DNA from 3 places in the Brevibacillus agri genome. Region 3 is predicted to be linked to each of the others. Evidence: riboswitches for the same ligand, from Rfam matches in the RefSeq annotation. Region 3 holds a riboswitch; each other region holds the start of a gene.
The links. Region 3 has a riboswitch for cyclic di-GMP ahead of ggt (gamma-glutamyltransferase). Riboswitches for the same ligand answer to the same signal wherever they lie in the genome.

Region 1 (4,167 bases), 2.0 Mb from region 3:
CGCCCGTTGAAGCTGCTCGTACGCTTCCTGGGCGCCGGCGAGATCCTCGGCCTGGTATTTTTCCACTGCCTGCTTGGCGTAAAAATGTACTAATTTGTGCGGCTCCTCCAGCTTTTTGAAGGTCGGGTTGTTGCGCACAAGCGGCGGCAAGTCGCTGTAGTACCACGTCCCCAGTCGGCAGTGATGGTGCGAGGCCATTTCTGCGGCGACCAGGTTTTCCAAACCAAGGAACATGTTGTAAATTTTCCATTTCCACAGCAAATGATCCGTTTTGGCCACGCGCACGATGTCTTTGTAGCTCAATTTGACATTGATCGTAAAGAACGTCTTGCGGTACTCATCCATTTTCCGGCTCAGTTCGAGAATGATTTGCGCGGTGTCTTTGGCGATTTGCTGCGAATGTGTGCTCAGGTCAAAAATCGTGGAGTTGCGGTGGGCGATATCCGTGACAGAAGAAGCCTGTTCCTCGGTCATGGCGGCAATTTGCGAGGTGGATTGGCTGATTTCCTGCATGGTGGACACAATCTTGTTCAGGGCGACATCGGCGAACTGGGCTTCCCCGACGCTGCGCTCCACCAGCTTGCTCGTGCTGTCCATCTGCTCCGTCACTCGCTTCGAAACTTGTTGCAGCGACTCCATGTTGTCTGTGATCCGGCTGATCTGTTCTTTTGTATGCTCGGCCAGCTTGCGCACCTCAGTGGCTACGACTGCAAAGCCGCGCCCTTGCTCTCCGGCCCGGGCGGCCTCGATACTGGCGTTCAGCGCGAGCAGGTTGGTCTGCTCGGCGATTTCCCGAATGATGCGGATGACGTCCTGTGTCTGATGAATCTCCTGATTGAGCTGGTTTACCCTGCTCATGACCTCGACAAAGACGTGGCCCACCTGGCGGATGTCGCCGAGAGCGGCATTGATGATCTGTTTGCTCTGTTCAGCGGATTGCACCGCTTCGTCTGTCCCTTCCGCGACTTTGAGCGCGTGGTTGGCGACTTCCTGAATCGAGGCGCTCATTTCTTCCGTTGCGGCGGTGACGCTGTGGCTTTCCTCGATCTGCTCGTCCATTCCCGAGATAAGCTGCTTCGTCGTGTCGAGCTGGGTCATATGGTTGAGCATGCCGGAGATGCCGAACAAAAACGATTTGAACGTCTCTTCCATATACACTTCCACAATCAGTTGCTGATCGAATGCTGCCAATTTTTGCACAGCGGTGACCATTTTCATCATCTGATGCGGCTGATTGCTCCATTTTTCCATCAAAATCGTGGTCATGATCTGAATCAGCAGATGGTGTGCAGAAATAAAATGATCGGCTGTCAGATGAATGCGGCTGTGAACTTGCCCGATGACAATTCTCGTTTTCACGTACTCATGGTTGACTTCTGCTGTGAGAAACTGCTCCAGGTGGACCTCCAAAGTTTTTTTCAACCGCTCCAGGCTGGAGTTGTCGAGGATGATCTTCTGGAGGTGGGGAACGTTAGTGATCGACTGGTAAAACTTGGATACGATCTCTGCTTTAAAGGGGTAAAGCGTGGTAGCAGCCTCTTTGACGTGCGCCAATGTATCCTGATCCACGCCCAAAAAAGACAGGCGCTCTTTCACGCGTTCGCCCACTTCGGTAATGTCAGTTGCGTGGGAAGCTTTCACATACTCATTCCATGGCTTTGCTTTCTTTGCAAAAAATTGCATGCAGACCTCCGAATTTTACATTTTATTGATTTACTCAAAAATTGAGAAAGAGGGGGCGATTGCCATTGCTGCAGCTTGCCGTTTCTGAGCAGTGGACAAGGCCTTTGTTCTGGGATAAAATAAACCGACTCTACAACGAAAATAGGGTCGGTTGCACTACTCGCTCCCAGCCATTCAAGTGCCCACATACAAACGGCTGATCTTCGCTTTCCTTATTGAAGAGGAATATATAGAGCATAATATATAGTCATATTATCCTATGTTTATACAAAAGGGAATAGTCAAAAAAACGGTTTGCACATTGGCGTGCACCGGGTCATTTTTCCGATTTTCATCGGCTTGCGACCGCTTTTGCAACAGCGAAAAGTGCAGGAACAGGAGCCGTTCGCAGGCGGAATATGGTACGCTAATAAAAAGCCGGAATCGCATGTTGGACATCAATACGAGACAAACTGGAGATAGAGTGGCATGCCAGGCTCAGCCAGGAAAAGGAGGGTGACCACCAGTGCTAGAGCAGATGCAAGTACGTGACACACGAAAGCGTCCTCTCCGTGATCTGCGCATTTCCGTGACAGACAAATGCAATTTTCGTTGCCGGTACTGTATGCCGGCTGAAATTTTCGGGCCGGAGTTTGAATTTTTGCCGCAGCACAAGCTGCTGTCGTTTGAAGAAATTACCCGCTTGACCCAAATATTCACAGCGCTCGGCGTGCGGAAAATCCGGATTACGGGCGGAGAACCGCTCGTGCGCAGGGATTTGCCTGAATTAATACGAATGATTCGAAAAATAGAGGACGTTCACGATATCGCCATGACGACCAATGGCTCGCTGCTCGCCCGCCATGCCCAGGCTTTGAAGGAAGCCGGGCTTGATCGCGTCACCGTCAGCCTCGACAGCCTGGACAACGAGCGGTTTGGCATGTTAAACGGCAGAGGCTATCCGGTGGATGCTGTGCTCGACGGGATTCGCGCGGCGGCGGAAGCGGGACTCGGGGTGAAAATCAACATGGTCGTCCAGCGCGGTGTCAACGACCAGGACATTTTGCCGATGGCCCGTTATTTCCGCGAGCAAGGCCATACGCTGCGCTTCATTGAGTTCATGGACGTAGGCAACAGCAACGGCTGGAAGCTCGATCAGGTCGTGCCTTCCAGCGAAATCGTCCGGATGATCGGCGCAGAAATGCCGCTCGTCCCGGTCGAGGCGAACTACTTCGGCGAGGTCGCTTCGCGCTACCGCTACGAGGGGAGCGATCAGGAGATTGGGCTGATCTCGTCGGTGACACAAGCCTTTTGCTCTACCTGTACGCGGGCGCGGCTGTCGGCAGAGGGGAAAATGTACAACTGCCTGTTCGCCTCCGCCGGCTATGACTTGCGCGAGCCGCTGCGCAGCGGGCGAAGCGACGAAGAAATCCAGGAGCAGATTCGCGCGATCTGGGAAAAGCGCGACGAGCGCTATTCGGAAGAACGGCTGGACGAAACGCCGGGGCTGCAAAAGCGTCCGAAGGTGGAAATGTCCCACATCGGAGGATAAAAAGCGATAAGCCTTGACAAAGACAACTCTACCTTGTATTATAAGTTGCGTGTATAAACACTTCATACTTCGAGAACAAGCAGAGGCGCCCAGCTTCTCACCTGGGTCGACGTCCGACACGACTGTTGACAGGTAACTCTTATGCAAAGATCCTTGGATCTGATGAAATTGCTTAGGTGAGATATGTGCGGGCGCAGATGCGTTCGCACATTTTTGTTCCTTCTCGAAATTGACGGAGGTGGCAAGTATTAGCAAGGATCAAATGTTAATCAACGAAGCGATCCGTGCCCGTGAAGTCCGTTTGATCGGCGCTGACGGGAGCCAATTGGGAGTCGTACCCTTCAGGGAAGCGTTGCGCATTGCCCAGGAAGCCGAACTGGATCTGGTAAACGTTGCTCCGACAGCCAAACCGCCTGTATGCCGTATCATGGACTACGGAAAGTTCAAGTACGAGCAGGCGAAAAAGGAGAAAGAAGCACGGAAAAACCAGAAGATCATCGAGCTGAAAGAAGTGCGTTTTTCTTCTAACATCGAAGAACACGATTTTCAAACCAAGCTTCGCAACGTCCGCAAGTTCTTGGAGGATCACCACAAGGTGAAGTGTACGATCCGTTTCCGTGGACGTGAAATCACCCACTCCGAAATCGGGCTTGGCGTTATGGAGCGTGTAGCTGCTCAGTGTGAAGATCTCGCTACGCCTGAGCGTAAACCGAAGATCGAGGGCCGCAGCATGATTATGATTCTGGCTCCGAAAGCGGAAAAGTAAGATAGTAGTTTAGACAGGAGGACTTTTCAGATGCCTAAAATGAAAACCAACAAGGCTGCTGCAAAACGTTTCAAAAAGACTGGAAGCGGCCAATTGAAGCGCGACCGCGCATTTGGTAACCACATGTTCGCCAACAAAACGACTAAGCAAAAGCGCCACCTGCGCAAAGCTGCACTCGTTTCCAAAG
Region 2 (4,167 bases), 1.5 Mb from region 3:
GTAGCGACAACTTTCCCTCCTGCAAAAACAGCTCCTGCCCGACCAGTGCAGCCATGACCGCGATCGGCACGTAATGCAGCCAGCGGACGCCCCACGCGGGAAGCTCCATGCGCGACAGCACCATCAAGGGCAGCACCCGCGGCAAAAACGTGACCAGCGCACTGCCTACAATAATGAGGAAGATATCCCATCTCACTTCCATCTTTCGATCACCATCCCGATTGTCGATGCGCACAGCGTAGCTACGATGACGCCAAGGTTGCCCGGATACAAGACAGACACGCCTACAGCAATGACGACTGCGCTGATGGCGACGACGATATCGAGCCGGATTTGCTTGCGGCTCATCATCGCCAGCACCAGCAAGCCGATAAACATCGCCGGCAGAGCGAAATCAAGGCCCAACTGCTCGGGATTGGCGATCCACTGTCCGAAATAGGCTCCCGCCAAATTGGCCGCAATCCAGTTCAGGTAAGCCGTCACATTCAAACCGTGCATCCATTTTTCGTCGATCTGCTTGCGCTTCGCCGCCTCGTTGATCGCAACCCCGAACGTCTCGTCTGTCAGAAGCGAACCGACGAGCATGTTCCGAAACGCCGTCAGATGGCGGAAGTAGGGCGACAGAGCCGCGCTTAGCAAAATATGCCGCAAATTCACAAACAAAATCGTAATGATAATTCCCATCGCCGAGCTTCCTGCGGCAATCATGCCCGCAGCAATAAACTGCGCCGAGCCTGCGTACAGCAAAATGCTCATCAAGGCAATTTCCATGATGCTCAGCCCAGCGGTCTTTTCCAGCACACCTGCCGCAAACCCGATGCTCAAATACCCGAGCAAGGTTGGAATGCAATCCTTGACCCCCTGCATGAAGCTTCCCTGCTCACCCGCGTTCGACAATGCTTCTACTTGCAGTTGTTCTCGCCCCACTGCTTCTCCCTCACTCTCTCTTTATTTCACTCCGGCTTGCGCGCTTGCCTCCTGCTTCGCTCCGCTTACTTGAATCTCTTCCCGGTGACCACCTGGTACAAGTCCGGCTTGCTGCGCCAGAGCGCTTCGACCTTATCCGGGCCGAGCACCTTTGTCACTTCCGCAAACATAATATCGTGGCGAATGTACTCGACAGCGACCAGAACGAGCGCCGGATCCTTCGTCTTGACCGCCCAGGCAGCCGTATTTGGCGTGAAGTTGGCGATCAGCACTTCCTCCAGATCACGCGCGACGATTGTAAGATGCCCGCCCATCCGTTCCTCGGCCACATCAGGCGCCATATAGTCATGGTGATACGTCGTCCCTACGCGCGTCTCTTGCTGTCCAAACAAAACGGTAAAGACGGAAATCCCTTCTTCGGTTCGTCTGTCCACCGCCTCCTGGATAAAAGGCACCTGAGGCTCCCAGATCGACAGCCACACTTCCTCGCCAGCCTGCTCGATCATTTGCCTCATTTCCATGAGCACCAGCTCGTCACCGCTAATTCGCCGAATGACGTCGATCTCTTGCTCGGACTCTAAGGCCGACAAGTTTTTTTCCAAATAGTCGAAGGACGCTTCGAACTGCCCGCGCAGCCTGCGGACCAGCTCTCTTGCTGGCAGCGGCGCATACGTGACAGGCTCGGAAGGCACGGTGTAAACAGCCCCTTTGTCAACGAGCTTGCCCACGACTTCGTAAATCATGGAGCGCGGCACGCCAGAGCGTTTGCTGATTTCGTATCCGGTGATCGGAGAGTGCTTGAGCAGACTGATGTAAGCCTTGCACTCGTACTGGGAAAATCCGAGCTTTTGCAATTCCTTGTATATGTCTTCCATCCCGACCTCTTAGTAGTTAGTTTTATACTCACTATAGGTTCAGGTTCGTTCCTTTGTCAATGTGCTTTTCCCGGCACAAGCGAAAATAAAAAAAACCCTCCGTGAACGAGGGCCTTTTTGGCAAGCAAGCAGCCTAAGCGAGATCGCGCACTTTAATGTAAGAAACGTTTCTTACATTAATCACGATGTCATCGTATTGCAGCCACCCATCCTTTTGGTTGGCGACCATTTGGATGATTTCTTCCGGCTCGGTTGTCTCGATCTTAACCAGCTCGCCACCGGAAAAGTGAAACTCAATCGTTTTGGCCTGACTCATTTTCGCATCCCTCCTGTTCTTTCTAGTTATCGGACGGATGGTAAATTTTTGTTACGCATCAGGCGCAAGTAGCTGAGTCGGCCATTGGCAAAAGTCCCGGCACAACCTGACTATGTTCCTATCTTTTCTCTGTTTTTCCTCGCATCTTTCTCTGTCCAAACTACCAATTTGGAGCCGACTATTTATGAACAATCGGTTACTTTACCCTACCAAAACTTGACAAGTTTGTTTCTCTTGGATTATATTTTGCATAATTCGACACTTCTATACATTTTTCGCAAATGAATGACAAAGGCAAAGTCATCGAAAGGTGGCGACGCAAAACCACGGGTCTAAAGTCTTTGACCATGACAGCCGGGTTGCCATACATCATGAGCATAGCAGGAAGATGATGGTGACTTTGGGCTGTTTCCGCATGGGGAATGGCCTTTTTTATGCTCACATGGAAGAAAGGAGGCGCCATTTTATCGATCAACACTAGACTTGTACATGAAAAAACAAAGAGAGAGAAAAATGGAGTGGAGTATTATGTACAAACTGGTTGATTCAGCACAATCTTTGGCACTTTTCCATCAAATCAAGGAAAGTGTCTGGACCTCAATGGGCTTCGAGATGGAATACGCCAAAGATGGTTCCGACGTCTATCTTTTGTTGTCGGATGAGGACGAACCAGGCGGGACTTTTGAATTTACACCACATGAAAAATCTTCTGCTTATCTGCAAAATTTGTTTCAGGATGTTTTGACGAGCGATATGAAAGTTGTCGAAGTGGACAGTTTCGCTGTCTTGCCCAAGTTCCGCGGAAAGCTGGGACGATGGGGAGTTGCCCTCATGATCGATTATGCAGAAAAACACGGATATACGCATGCAGTCGGTTTGGCAGATCCGGCTTTTTTTCAGTTGATTAACCGTAAATACAACGTCAGAGCGACGCAAGTGAAAGAGATGGTCTTCTACAAAGGGGCGAATGCCATTCCGACCGTCTTCCACCTGCAAGAAGCCTATTTGAACAAGGACAAGCCCGAATTTGCCTGGTATCAAGAGCTTTGCAAACAAATAAAAGTTGAGGTTAGCTGACATGGAACTCTTACAAAGAAGAAATAACTGGGTGGTCATTGTTTTTGCGAGCATCATTACCATCGTCCAGATCGTGAACCTCATCATGGGGGTTCCGTTCTCCTTCGTTTTAACCGTGCTGGGGATTTTGTACGGGGTGCTCGCACCTTTTGCCTACCTTTCCAACCGGCCAGCCTGGCGGGACAAGATGGCTCCCTTCATGAAGTTTTTCAACTTCGCTGTCATCGGCATTTTCATGTTCGTCATCGTGGGACTCGATCCTTGGCTGGTCAACATCATGACGATCATGTTCTTCGTCGCGGTCATGGGCATTTATCAGGACAAACTGATTAACATCTTGACCATCATCGCAGCCATGGGGATCGTCACCTACTATTTCCTGACGAACGGCGAAGCGATTTTCTACACGTCCGATCCTGTTCATTTGATGTACTACTTGCTGGCCTTCTGCTTCGTATCGGCGACAAGCATGATGCACGCAGTTTTCAACAACAAGCTGCAGCGGGAAAGCGAGGAGCAAAAGCAGCAAGCGATCGCCTCCAAAGAGTCGCTGCAGCGCATTTTGGACCAGATCAACGAATCGCTCAACTCCGTCCAGGAATATCAGGAGAATTTGAACAAGGTTACAGATGGCGTCAACGTCCGCGCGGTGGAGACAGTGGCTGCCCTTCAGGAGATCATGCGCTCCTTCTCGATCCAGACCGACAACACCAACGAGTTGCGCCGCGAGATGGGCACGACCAACCTCCAGGTAGAGGACATGACCCGCTCCGTGACCGAAATGCACGAATACGTAGAATCGACCAAAGAAGCGACCAATGAAAGCAGCAAGCGCATCAGCAACATCGGCAACGACTTCGAGCGCTTTATCAAGGACATTCAAGGCACGAACAAGCTGATCCAAGAGCTGAACAAAGAAACGGAATCCATTGAAAAAATCATCCAAACGATTTCGGAAATTTCGGCACAGAC
Region 3 (4,167 bases):
GGGTCGTATGGGAAATGCGGTACAAAACCGGATCGCGCATGTTGATGTTCGGGGAGGACATGTCGATTTTGGCACGCAGCACTTTTTCCCCGTCCTTGAACTCTCCGTTGCGCATGCGCTCGAACAGGTCGAGGTTTTCCTCCACAGAACGGTTGCGGTACGGACTGTCTACGCCCGGCTCCGTCAACGTTCCGCGCAGCTTGCGCATCTCTTCGGCAGACAGATCGTCCACGTAGGCTTTGCCTTTTTGAATCAACAGCACCGCACGCTTGTACATCTCTTCAAAGTAATCCGATGCAAAAAACAGCCCGTCCCATTCAAAGCCAAGCCATTTGACGTCTGTTTTGATCGCTTCCACGTACTCAGTGTCTTCTTTCACCGGATTGGTATCGTCAAAACGGAGGTGAGCCTTGCCATTAAATTCGCTTGCCAGTTCAAAATTCAGGCAGATGGCTTTTGCATGTCCAATATGAAGATACCCGTTCGGCTCCGGCGGAAAGCGGGTAATGACTTCCTTGACCTTGCCTGCTTGCAGGTCGTCAATCACGATATTGCGGATAAAATTGGATGACGCTACCTTGTTTTCCAATGAAATCAACCTTTCACTTCACCTTTACATTCCATAATACTGATTCTCTTCCCAGAGTTCAACAAAATCGGGCCGTTGTCCGGCCCGCTGCGTCTACCACTCCTGCTCTTTTGGCCATCGCGATTGCGGCTGGCAGTACAGCGAAATGATCGAGTCGAGCGACCGCTGCTGTTCGGTAATGCCGCGAATGGTTTGCAAATGCTTAGGTCTTACGAGGTGGAGCAGCGGCTGTTCAACCTGATTGAACCGCTCGAAGGCGGCGGCTGCGATCTCATCCCATTGGCGATAGTAGCGCAGCAAGTCGTCAGGCATCACCCTTGAACGGCTCGTGCCCGGCTCCGGCAAACAGTCAAACGGTTCATCCAGGTTCAGCGTTCCGTAATCATCGGTCAGTTCCTCGCCCGGCAAAATGTCCCGCGCCGCCAGTTCCAGATCGTACATCGTCGCCACACAGGTCGCATGGAAGCTGTGGTTGACAAACCGGGCCTTATCCCAGCACAAGATGTATTTGCCGAACTGATTTTTGAACGAATATTTTTGCACGTCCTGTTTTCTTAATGGATCCAGTTTTTCCACAAATGCCGGGTCTAATACCTGATCGAGATCATCCTGGACCCAGACAATCGTGCCTTTGGGAATGAGCTTTGTCGCAAACACACCGTACCCGATCTCGTCGTTGATATAGCGAAGCTCTGTATCGGGATGCATCATGGTCGTTGTTTCACTCCTTGGCAAATGTGCCTTTTTATCATCATAAGCAGTTCGGCCAACAGAGGTGTGTGAATGTCGGTGAAAAACGCGTATTTCCCTGATGCTTCCTTTTTTCTAGATAAAAAGAAATTTCCTTATTTACCCCAATCGACAAATCGTCTATATTATTGACAAACAGGTTTAGGAAATTTTACCTGCAACATTTGCATTAATTTTTCATTGATATCGAAACGGCAAACCCGGGGAAATCCGGCGACGCAAAGCTAGAGGGGCTACCTCCGCACGAGCGGGCATGCCAGCCAGCTACCGAAATATTGATGTAGGACAAGACCAATGATCCTATATCATTGGTCTTTTTTTGCGCACTCATTGTCTGTTTTTGTCCATTTTTGTAGGTATAAGGAATTTTCTGTCTGTCCCGGTCAAGGAGGTGAGGCTGCGAAAAGCTGTCGGATTGTTGAACCTTTTCACCAAAATACAAGGAGGCTTCATGAGATGTCACTTTGGAAAAAACTTTCTGCCGTCGCATTGACCGCCGCTATCGGCCTGACAACATTCGCTCCGGTCCAAGCTGCCAATCGTCCAACATCAATGTCGCCAAATGCCATGGTCACAACACCTCACTATCTGGCTACAGCCGCAGCCCTGAAAACGTTGGAAGACGGCGGAAACGCAGTAGACGCCGCGATTACCGCCGCCTCTACCCTCGCCGTCGTCTATCCGCACTACACGACCATTGGCGGGGATAACTTCTGGCTCATTTACAACGCCAAAACAAAAGAGCTGAAAGCATTGAACGGCAGCGGACGAGCTGGCGAAAAGGCAACCATCGAATACTACAAAAGCAAAGGCTACGACAAAATTCCTTCCCGCGGCTATGAGTCTGCCAACACGGTTCCCGGCGTTGTTTCCGGCTGGTGGGAAGCCTACAACTACGCGCACAAAAGCATGGGCAACAGCAAGCTGCCTTGGCACAAGCTGCTGGAGCCTGCGATCGGGTACGCCGAAAACGGCTATCCCGTCTCGCCCAACCAGGTTTACTGGACCAAGTACGCAACAGACCCGACTGACAACGAGCTGAAAAATCTCCAGCGCTTCGAGGGCTTCCGCAAAACGTTCCTGAAGCCGAACGGAGAGCCGTATGCCGCAGGCGAAATTCTCAAGCAAAAGGACCTTGCCAAAACGTTGCGAATCATTGCCCAAAAAGGCGCCGACGGATTTTACAAAGGCGAAGTCGCGCAAAAAATCGTCGCCGACCTGCAAAAAAACGGCGGGCTGCTCACGCTGAAAGACTTCGAGAAGCATACCTCCACCTGGGCGGAGCCGATTACGGTAGACTATCGCGGCTACAAGGCGTACAACGTGCCGCCCAACTCCCAGGGCATGGCCTCGCTCTCGATTTTGAACGTGCTGAACAACTTTGACCTCAAGAGCATGGGCGAAGGTACGCCGGATTACTACCACACGATCGTCGAAGCGACCAAACAAGCTTTTGCCGACCGTGACAAATGGCTGACTGACCCGGCATTCGTGGATATTCCTGTGGACGAGCTGTTGTCCAAGCAGCACGGAAAAGAACTGGCAGCGCGCATTGACATGAAGCAAGCGGCAAAAGCGGTCGAGCCGCTCGATCCAAAAGGCGATACTACGTGGTTTGGCGTCGTGGACAAGGACGGCAATGCCGTGTCGATCATCCAGAGCCACTACTTTGACTGGGGCTCCGGCATCGTCGCGAAAGACACGGGCGTCCTGTTGCAAAACCGCGGCAGCTACTTCTCTCTGGACCCGAAACACATCAATCACCTGGAACCGGGCAAACGCACCTTCCACACGATCAACCCGGCGATGCTCTTTAAAGGAGACAAGCCTTACCTGCTCTACGGAACACAAGGCGGCGAAGGCCAGCCGCAAACGCAGGCGGCGCTCGTCACGCGCATCGTCGACTTCGGCTTCAGCGTGCAGGACGCGATTGAAGCGCCAAGATGGCTGCACGGCCGCAACTGGGGCTCTGCCTCCAACAACCTGAAAGTCGAAAGCCGGATTCCGCAGGACGTTCTGGACGAGCTGGTGAAGCGCGGCCATCCGGTCGAAAAGCTGGAAGCAGCCTACACCGATGCGATGGGCCAGTCCGGCGCGATCTTGATTGATCCGCAAACGAATGTGAAGTTTGGCGGCGCTGACCCTCGCGGGGAAGGCGCGGCAATGGGATATTAATCGCTCGTCAGGCTGCTGAGTCTTCTCGGCAGTCTGACTGTGCATTTCTTTCGGGCAGGCAGCGTTCTACGCAAGACAGAAAGAAATTGCCAAGCACGAATTTAGGAGTGGAAAAGCCTATGTTTTTGTTCAAAAAGCTGAGGAACAAAATGATTCTCTGGTTTCTCACCGTTGCAGTCATTCCTCTGGCCGTCGTTTCGCTGTTTATTACGAACAGCTTTTCATCCATCCTGATCGACAAGCAAAAAGCGTCGTATGTCGACCTGACCTCCAGTACCGCGATGGCGATGGATCAATATTTGGACCGGCGCATGACCGAAATTCAGGTGTTGGCCCGCACCTCTGATATTCAATCGGCTGACGCGGCGGCGAAAAACGAGTTCATCCGCAAGTTTACCGAAGAAATGAAGCTGTACGACGGCAATACGTTTATCGGCAGCGACGGAAAAGTATCCGCCGATACGTTCCCGAAAAGCGTCGGGATCGACCTTGGCGAGCGGCAATTTTTCAAGGACGGCATGCAGGGCAAACCGAGCTACTCCGATGTCCTGGTCGCCAAAACAACGGGCAACCGTTCGATCATCGTCGCTGCTCCCGTCACCGGCAAAAACAAGGAGGCGCTCGGCGTCCTGACCGGGCTTGTCAACGTGGAC

Region 1: it holds a riboswitch for cyclic di-GMP, as region 3 does, so the genes downstream of both, BA6348_RS20885 (methyl-accepting chemotaxis protein) here and ggt (gamma-glutamyltransferase) in region 3, are expected to answer to the same signal.
Region 2: it holds a riboswitch for cyclic di-GMP, as region 3 does, so the genes downstream of both, BA6348_RS23360 (GNAT family N-acetyltransferase) here and ggt (gamma-glutamyltransferase) in region 3, are expected to answer to the same signal.

The regions. Positions count from the first base shown of each region.
Region 1 covers NZ_CP026363.1:4,260,324-4,264,490, reverse strand. The annotation lists gene BA6348_RS20885 (methyl-accepting chemotaxis protein) at 1-1,683, opposite strand, end outside; cyclic di-GMP riboswitch class II at 1,820-1,903, opposite strand; gene moaA (GTP 3',8-cyclase MoaA) at 2,201-3,214, shown strand; gene infC (translation initiation factor IF-3) at 3,477-3,980, shown strand; gene rpmI (50S ribosomal protein L35) at 4,011-4,167, shown strand, end outside.
Region 2 covers NZ_CP026363.1:4,765,334-4,769,500, forward strand. The annotation lists gene BA6348_RS23340 (AzlD domain-containing protein) at 1-202, opposite strand, end outside; gene BA6348_RS23345 (AzlC family ABC transporter permease) at 193-867, opposite strand; gene BA6348_RS23350 (TrmB family transcriptional regulator) at 993-1,802, opposite strand; gene BA6348_RS23355 (hypothetical protein) at 1,936-2,118, opposite strand; cyclic di-GMP riboswitch class I at 2,402-2,485, shown strand; gene BA6348_RS23360 (GNAT family N-acetyltransferase) at 2,647-3,195, shown strand; gene BA6348_RS23365 (methyl-accepting chemotaxis protein) at 3,197-4,167, shown strand, end outside.
Region 3 covers NZ_CP026363.1:898,812-902,978, reverse strand. The annotation lists gene BA6348_RS04570 (glutamine--tRNA ligase/YqeY domain fusion protein) at 1-598, opposite strand, end outside; gene BA6348_RS04565 (SET domain-containing protein) at 683-1,300, opposite strand; cyclic di-GMP riboswitch class I at 1,523-1,611, shown strand; gene ggt (gamma-glutamyltransferase) at 1,796-3,514, shown strand; gene BA6348_RS04555 (methyl-accepting chemotaxis protein) at 3,634-4,167, shown strand, end outside.